3 regions of the Sphingomonas sp. SRI_018 genome follow, and region 2 is predicted to be linked to each of the others. Evidence: predicted binding sites of a transcription regulator. Region 2 holds the regulator's gene; each other region holds the start of a gene.
What was found. The regulator LexA, encoded in region 2, represses DNA repair genes until DNA is damaged. The targets are predictions, from matches to a motif close to GTTCCNCNCTTGTTCT.

Region 1 (2,268 bases), 1.2 Mb from region 2:
GACGAGGTCCTCGTCGAACACCAGCTTTTCCCCCAAGCCGTCGCAGGCCGGGCAGGCGCCCTGGGGGGCGTTGAAGCTGAACAGGCGCGGCTCGATCTCCGGGATGGTGAAGCCGCTGACGGGGCAGGCGAACTTTTCGGAGAAGACGATGCGGTTGGCGGGGACGCCGGCACCTTTCATGCCGCCTTTAAGCCCCTCCCCTTCAGGGGAGGGGCTTTGGAAGGAGAACGCCTGTGGGGCCTCCCGCACCCGGTTCGGGCTCACCGCTTCGACCGTCGTGTCGACCAGGTCGACATAGGCCAGCCCTTCCGCCAGCTTGAGCGCGGTCTCGAAGCTGTCGGCCAGCCGCGAGGCGATGTCGTCGCGGACGACGATGCGGTCGACCACCACTTCGATGTCGTGCTTGTACTTCTTGTCGAGCGCGGGGGCCTCGTCGATCGCGTAGAGTTCGCCGTCGATGCGGACGCGCTGGAAGCCGGCCTTCTGCCATTCGGCCAGCTCCTTGCGGTACTCGCCCTTGCGGCCGCGGACGACGGGGGCGAGGAGGAGCAGGCGGGTGCCCTCGGGCAGCGCGAGCACGCGGTCGACCATCTGGCTGACGGTCTGCGCGGCGATCGGCAGGCCGGTCGCGGGCGAATAGGGGATGCCGACGCGCGCCCAGAGCAGGCGCATGTAATCGTAGATCTCGGTGACCGTCGCCACCGTCGAGCGCGGGTTGCGGCTGGTGGTCTTCTGCTCGATCGAGATCGCGGGGCTGAGCCCCTCGATATGGTCGACGTCGGGCTTCTGCATCAGCTCGAGGAACTGGCGGGCATAGGCCGACAGCGACTCGACGTAGCGGCGCTGGCCCTCGGCATAGATGGTGTCGAAGGCGAGGCTCGACTTGCCCGAGCCCGAGAGGCCGGTGATCACCGTCAGCGTGTCGCGGGGGATGTCGACCGAGACGTCCTTGAGATTGTGCTCGCGCGCGCCGCGGACGGAGATGGTGGTGAGGGCCATGCTCTACGTTCTATCTTCGTTCTGGAGGGGATTCCAGAGGGGAGATAGGAAGCGGGGCGGGATGTTGCCAGGATGGTGTCAGCAGTGAGGTCCCCTTTCAATCCTCCCCCGCCAGGGGGAGGTGTCAGCCGCAGGCTGACGGAGGGGGAGGACGGCGATGCGCTATCGGTGTGCTTCCTCCCCCTCCGTCACGCTTCGCGTGCCACCTCCCCCTGGCGGGGGAGGATTGAATTCCTACGCCGCCGTCATCCGCACCGTGCGCCCTTCCCTGGCCGCGCGGTAGATGGCCTCGATCAGGCGCATGTCGCGCAGGCCCTCCTCGCCGGGGACGATCGGGTCGCGGTCGGTCAGCACGCACTCGGCGAAATGGTCGAGCTGGCCGACGAACTGGTTCTTGGCCGGCGCCGGCAGCACGCGCGGCTCCATCTTGCCGCCCTTGCGCACCCACATCTGCTGGCCCTCGTAGACGGTGGCGGGCTCCATCCACACCCAGCCTTCGGTACCGGTCACGCGGTGGGCATTGTGGTTGGAGCTGTAGCTCGACACGCAGTCGGCGATCAGGCCCGACGGGAACTTGAGCTGGAAGTCGATGCGGTCCTCGACGGTCCTGAAGCGCGGGTCGCTGCGGTCGGTCGATTCCATCGCGTTGACTTCGACCGGCTCCTCGCCGGAGAGGTAGCGCGCCGCCTGGAGGCTGTAGATGCCGATGTCCATCAGCGACCCGCCGCCCGACAGCGGCTTGTCGAGCCGCCACTGGTTGGGGCTGATGGTGAAGCCCGATTCGGCGGTGATCAGGCGCGGCTTGCCGAGGAAGCCCGAGCGGACCAGCTCGATCGCGTGGCGGTTGTAGGCCTCGAAGCGCGAGCGGTAGCCGATCATCAGCTTGCGGCCCGCCTTGCGGCAGGCGGCGACCATCGCCTCGGCCTCGGCGGCGGAGACGGCCATCGGCTTCTCGCACAGCACATGCTTGCCCGCCTGGGCGGCGCGGATCGTGTATTCGGCGTGCAGCGCGTTGGGCAGGATGACGTAGACGGCGTCGATGTCGGGATTGTCGCGGATGCTGTCGTAGTTGGCGTAGCTGTAGTGGTGCGTCTTCGGGATGCCGTATTCGGTGCCGTAGCGTGTCAGCTTCTCCGGCGTGCCGCTGACCAGCGCGGTCAGCCTGATCGACTCGCAGCCGGCGAGGCGCGGCATGATCTGGCGCGTGGCGTAGCTGCCGAGCCCGACGACCGCCAGGCCGAGCTTGCGGCCGGGTGTCCCCTGCCGCAG
Region 2 (2,268 bases):
GCGGTGGCGCAGGATCGGGCGGGGATTCGCCTCGCTGCTGCTGACCGGCATCGTCGTCGAGCTGGCATTGATGCCGATCGGGCTGTTCCACTTCCACAAGGCCGGCTTCTACGGCGCGCTCGCCAATATCGTCGCGATTCCGCTCACCACCTTCGTGGTCATGCCGCTCGAGGCGCTGGCGTTGCTGCTCGATCTGGGTGGTCTGGGTGCGCCGCTGTGGTGGCTATGCGGGCGGGCGCTCGACCTGCTGCTGTGGATCGCCCGGACCACTGCCCATGCGCCGGGCGCGGTCGCGGCGCTGCCCGCCATGCCGCGGGGCGCCTTCGCGCTGATGGTGACGGGCGGGCTGTGGATAATGTTGTGGAAAACCCGTTGGCGGTGGTGTGGATTGGCTCCACTCGTATTCGGAGCCACCTGGGCGCTGGCGACGCCGGCGCCGGACCTGATCGTCACCGGCGACGGGCGGCATCTTGCCATCCGCACGCAGGGCGGCGGGCTGGCGCTGCTGCGCGAGCGGGCGGGGGACTATGTCCGCGACGTGCTGAGCGAAGGCGGAGGCGTCGACGGCGAGTTGCCGGTGCTCGACGATGTCGCGGGTACGCGCTGCAATATCGACCTGTGCCTGACGGAGCTGGAACGGGGCGGGCGGCGGTGGCGGGTGCTGGCGACCCGGTCGGCGTATCTCGTCGATCCGCGGCCGCTGATCGCCGCCTGCCGGACGGCGGACGTCGTCGTCAGCGATCGCCGGTTGCCGCAGGGCTGTACGCCACGCTGGCTGAAGCTCGACCGCAGCTTCCTGGCGCGGTCGGGCGGGGTGACGCTGACCTTCGATCCGCCCAGGGTGAGGACGGTCGCCGCGTCCGCCGGCCGCCATCCCTGGATCCGGCCCGCCACCGTCCTGCCGCCTCGCGATCGGCAGGCCTCGGGTGCGGGTCAGTAGCGGCGGAGCAGGCCGGCGAGCTTGCCCTGCACGCGCACCTGGTCCGCCGCGTAGCGCTGCGGATCATAGGCGCGGTTGGCGGGATCGAGCCGGATCATCGCGCCTTCGCGGTAGAAGGTCTTGAGCGTTGCCTCGTTGTCGTCGATCAGCGCGACGATGATGTCGCCGTCGCGGGCGACGTCGGTGCGGCGGATCAGCGCATAATCGCCGTCGAGAATACCCTTCTCGACCATCGAGTCGCCGGCGACCTCCAATGCATAATGCTCGCCTGCGCCGAGCAGCGCGGCGGGGACCGGCAGCATCGTCGCACCCTCCAGCGCCTCGATCGGCACGCCGGCGGCGATGCGGCCGTGCAGCGGGATCTCGATCACGTCGTTCGCCGGCTGCGGCAGGCGCGAAGGCGCCGTCGGTTGGACAGTTTTGGCCGCCTTCTTCGCTTCGGGGCGCTCGGGCATCTTGATGACCTCGAGCGCGCGGGCGCGGTTGGGCAGGCGGCGGAGGAAGCCGCGCTCCTCCAATGCGCTGATCAGGCGGTGGACGCCCGACTTGGACTTGAGGTCGAGCGCCTCCTTCATCTCCTCGAACGAGGGCGACACGCCCGTTTCCGCCAGGCGATCGGCGATGAAGCAGATGAGCTCGTGCTGCTTGCGCGTGAGCATTCGGTCCCTCCGTCCAGAACAGACACGGAACGTTTATGGATTGTTCCCCGTCCTGTCAAGCGAGGTCGAGGATTTCCGCCGAGTCGCCTTCGACCGCCGCCGGCGCATGGGGCGGGCGGACGATCAGGCAGGTCGCGCGGGCGAGGGTGCGGAGCATCGAGCTGTCCTGGATGCTGGAGGCGTAGGCGCGGCCGCCGCGCAGCTCGGCGCGGAGATAGTCGGCGCGGGAATCGTTGGCGGGGAGCGGCTCGCCGAGCGGGACGGTGCGGGTGCGGGGGAGGGGATCGGCGGCGCCGGACAGGGCGGCAACCAGCGGCTTCAGGAACAGCGTGGCGGTGACGAAGGCGGAGACGGGATTGCCCGGCAGGCCGAGCACCACCGCATCCTTCAATCGCCCGGCCATCATCGGCCGGCCGGGACGCACCGCGACCTTCCAGAAGTCGATATCGGCGCCGGCGGCCTCCAGCGCGGGGCGGACGAGGTCGTGGTCGCCGACCGATGCGCCGCCGGTGGTGACGAGGATGTCGGCGTCGACCGCGGCGAAGGCAGCCGTAAGCACGTCCAGGCGATCGGGGAGGATGCCGAGCGGGACGACCGCTACCGGCAGATCGGCGAGCATCGTCGCCAGCATCAGCGCGTTGACTTCGTGGACCTGGCCGTCGCGAAGCG
Region 3 (2,268 bases), 260 kb from region 2:
TCGCCGATCTTCGAGATGCCTTCGCCGTACATGATGTCGAACTCGACCTGCTTGAACGGCGGCGCGACCTTGTTCTTCACCACCTTCACGCGGGTGGTGTTGCCGATGATGTCCTCGCGGTCCTTGATCTGGCCGGTGCGGCGGATGTCGAGGCGGACCGATGCGTAGAACTTGAGCGCGTTGCCGCCGGTGGTCGTCTCCGGATTGCCGTACATCACGCCGATCTTCATGCGCAGCTGATTGATGAAGATCACCATGCAGCGCGAGCGGCTGATCGAGCCGGTGAGCTTGCGCAGCGACTGCGACATCAGCCGCGCCTGCAGGCCGACATGGCTGTCGCCCATCTCGCCTTCGATCTCGGCCCTGGGCACCAGCGCGGCGACCGAATCGACCACCAGCACATCGATCGCGTTCGAGCGCACCAGCGTGTCGGTGATCTCCAGCGCCTGCTCGCCGGTATCGGGCTGCGACACGATCAGTTCGTCGATGTCGACGCCGAGCTTCTTGGCATAGACCGGGTCGAGCGCGTGCTCGGCATCGACGAAGGCGGCGGTACCGCCGTTACGCTGAGCCTCCGCGATGACGTGGAGCGCGAGCGTGGTCTTGCCCGAGCTTTCGGGACCGTAGACCTCGATCACGCGGCCGCGCGGCAGGCCGCCGACGCCGAGCGCGATGTCGAGCCCGAGCGACCCCGTGGAGATCGCCTCGACCTGCATTGCCTCTTTCGAGCCGAGCCGCATCGCGCTGCCCTTGCCGAACGCGCGGTCGATCTGTGCGAGGGCGGCGTCGAGCGCCTTCTGACGATCAGAGTTGGTGGTTGCCATGCCGGTATCGATGACCTTCAGGTTCGCTGCCATTGGGAAGCTCCGTCGCTAGGGCATCCACGCGCCCGGTTCAACGCTTTGTAAGGCGTACGTATCGCATTTGTTCTCATGGAACAAGAGCGGAACGAAATTTTTTCGTGCGGCCCGCCCCTCCTGCCCTGCGGTTGACCGGTCCGGCTGCCGCTGCGACATCGCGACACTATGACGACATCGACCGAAACCGCCGCCGTCCGGGCCGGGCTGATCGGCTACGGCTATGCCGGCAAGACCTTCCATGCGCCGATGATGCTGGCGACGCGCGGCCTGGCGCTCACGGCGGTCGTGTCCAGCGATCCGGCCAAGGTCGGGCGCGATTTGCCCGACGTCGAGGTGATCGCCGATCCGCAGGCCCTGATCGCGCGGGACGACATCGAGCTGGTCGTGATCGCCTCCCCCAACGCGAGCCACGCCCCGCTTGCGGCCACTGCGCTCGCGGCCGGCAAGCATGTGGTCGTCGACAAGCCCTTCACCCTCAACCTCGCCGAGGCGCGGAAGGTGGTGGCGCTCGCCGAGGCCCAGGAGCAGCTGCTGGCGGTGTTCCATAACCGGCGCTGGGACAGCGACTTCCTCGGCGTGCGGCAGGCCATCCAGAGCGGGCTGCTCGGACGCGTCACCCATTTCGAGTCGCATTTCGATCGCTTCCGGCCCGAGGTGCGCCAGCGCTGGCGCGAGGGGCCGGGGCCCGGGAGCGGGATCTGGTTCGATCTCGGGCCGCATCTCATCGATCAGGCGCTCCAGCTGTTCGGGCTTCCGCAGCGCGTACAGGCGGACCTCGCCATGCAGCGGAGCGGCGCGCTGACCGACGACTGGGCGCATGTCGTGCTCGATTACGGGGCGCTGCGGGTGATCCTCCATGCCGGAATGATGGTGGCGGGCGGCAGCAGCCGGTTCGTCGTGCACGGGGAGAAAGGAAGTTTGGTCAAGCGCAAGCCGGACCGGCAGGAGGCGCAGCTGCTCGCGGGGATGACGCCGGGCAGCCCCGGGTGGGGCACGGACGACGACGACATGCTGTTCTACGACGGATCGGGCGACGAGCGGCGGATCGCGGCGCCGGCCGGCGATCAGCTGAGCTTCTATCGCGGCGTCGCCGATGCTGTGCGCGGCGCCGCGCCGAACCCGGTGCCGCCGATCGAGGCACTGACCGTGATGGCCGTGCTCGAGGCGGCAGCCGAATCCGCGCGCGACGGCCGGACGGTCGCGCTGCCGCTGACCGAGCAGGAGCGCGCCGCGTTGGCGTGAGCGGTGGCCGGCGGGTCAGGCTGCAGGCACTTCCAGCCGTTCGAGATCGGCGATCAGGCCGGGACCGGTCGGCTGCCATCCCAGCTGCGCGCGCGTCCATTCGCTCGATGCGGGAAGGTCCCTCGCCGCGAAATGTGCGAGCCAGCCGAAATGGGCTCCGGCCTCC

Region 1: uvrA (excinuclease ABC subunit UvrA) is a predicted target of LexA. The motif match lies at 1,007-1,022, and genes of this name have one in related genera.
Region 3: recA (recombinase RecA) is a predicted target of LexA. The motif match lies at 935-950, and genes of this name have one in related genera.

What each region holds. Positions count from the first base shown of each region.
Region 1 is NZ_JBYCZO010000001.1:27,933-30,200, reverse strand. Features, by position in the region: gene uvrA (excinuclease ABC subunit UvrA) at 1-999, opposite strand, end outside; gene AC2YHA_RS00140 (Gfo/Idh/MocA family protein) at 1,234-2,268, opposite strand, start outside.
Region 2 is NZ_JBYCZO010000001.1:1,194,078-1,196,345, reverse strand. Features, by position in the region: gene AC2YHA_RS05675 (ComEC/Rec2 family competence protein) at 1-940, shown strand, start outside; gene lexA (transcriptional repressor LexA) at 934-1,599, opposite strand; gene AC2YHA_RS05665 (molybdopterin molybdotransferase MoeA) at 1,655-2,268, opposite strand, start outside.
Region 3 is NZ_JBYCZO010000001.1:933,994-936,261, reverse strand. Features, by position in the region: gene recA (recombinase RecA) at 1-857, opposite strand, end outside; gene AC2YHA_RS04350 (oxidoreductase) at 1,026-2,102, shown strand; gene AC2YHA_RS04345 (SDR family oxidoreductase) at 2,118-2,268, opposite strand, start outside.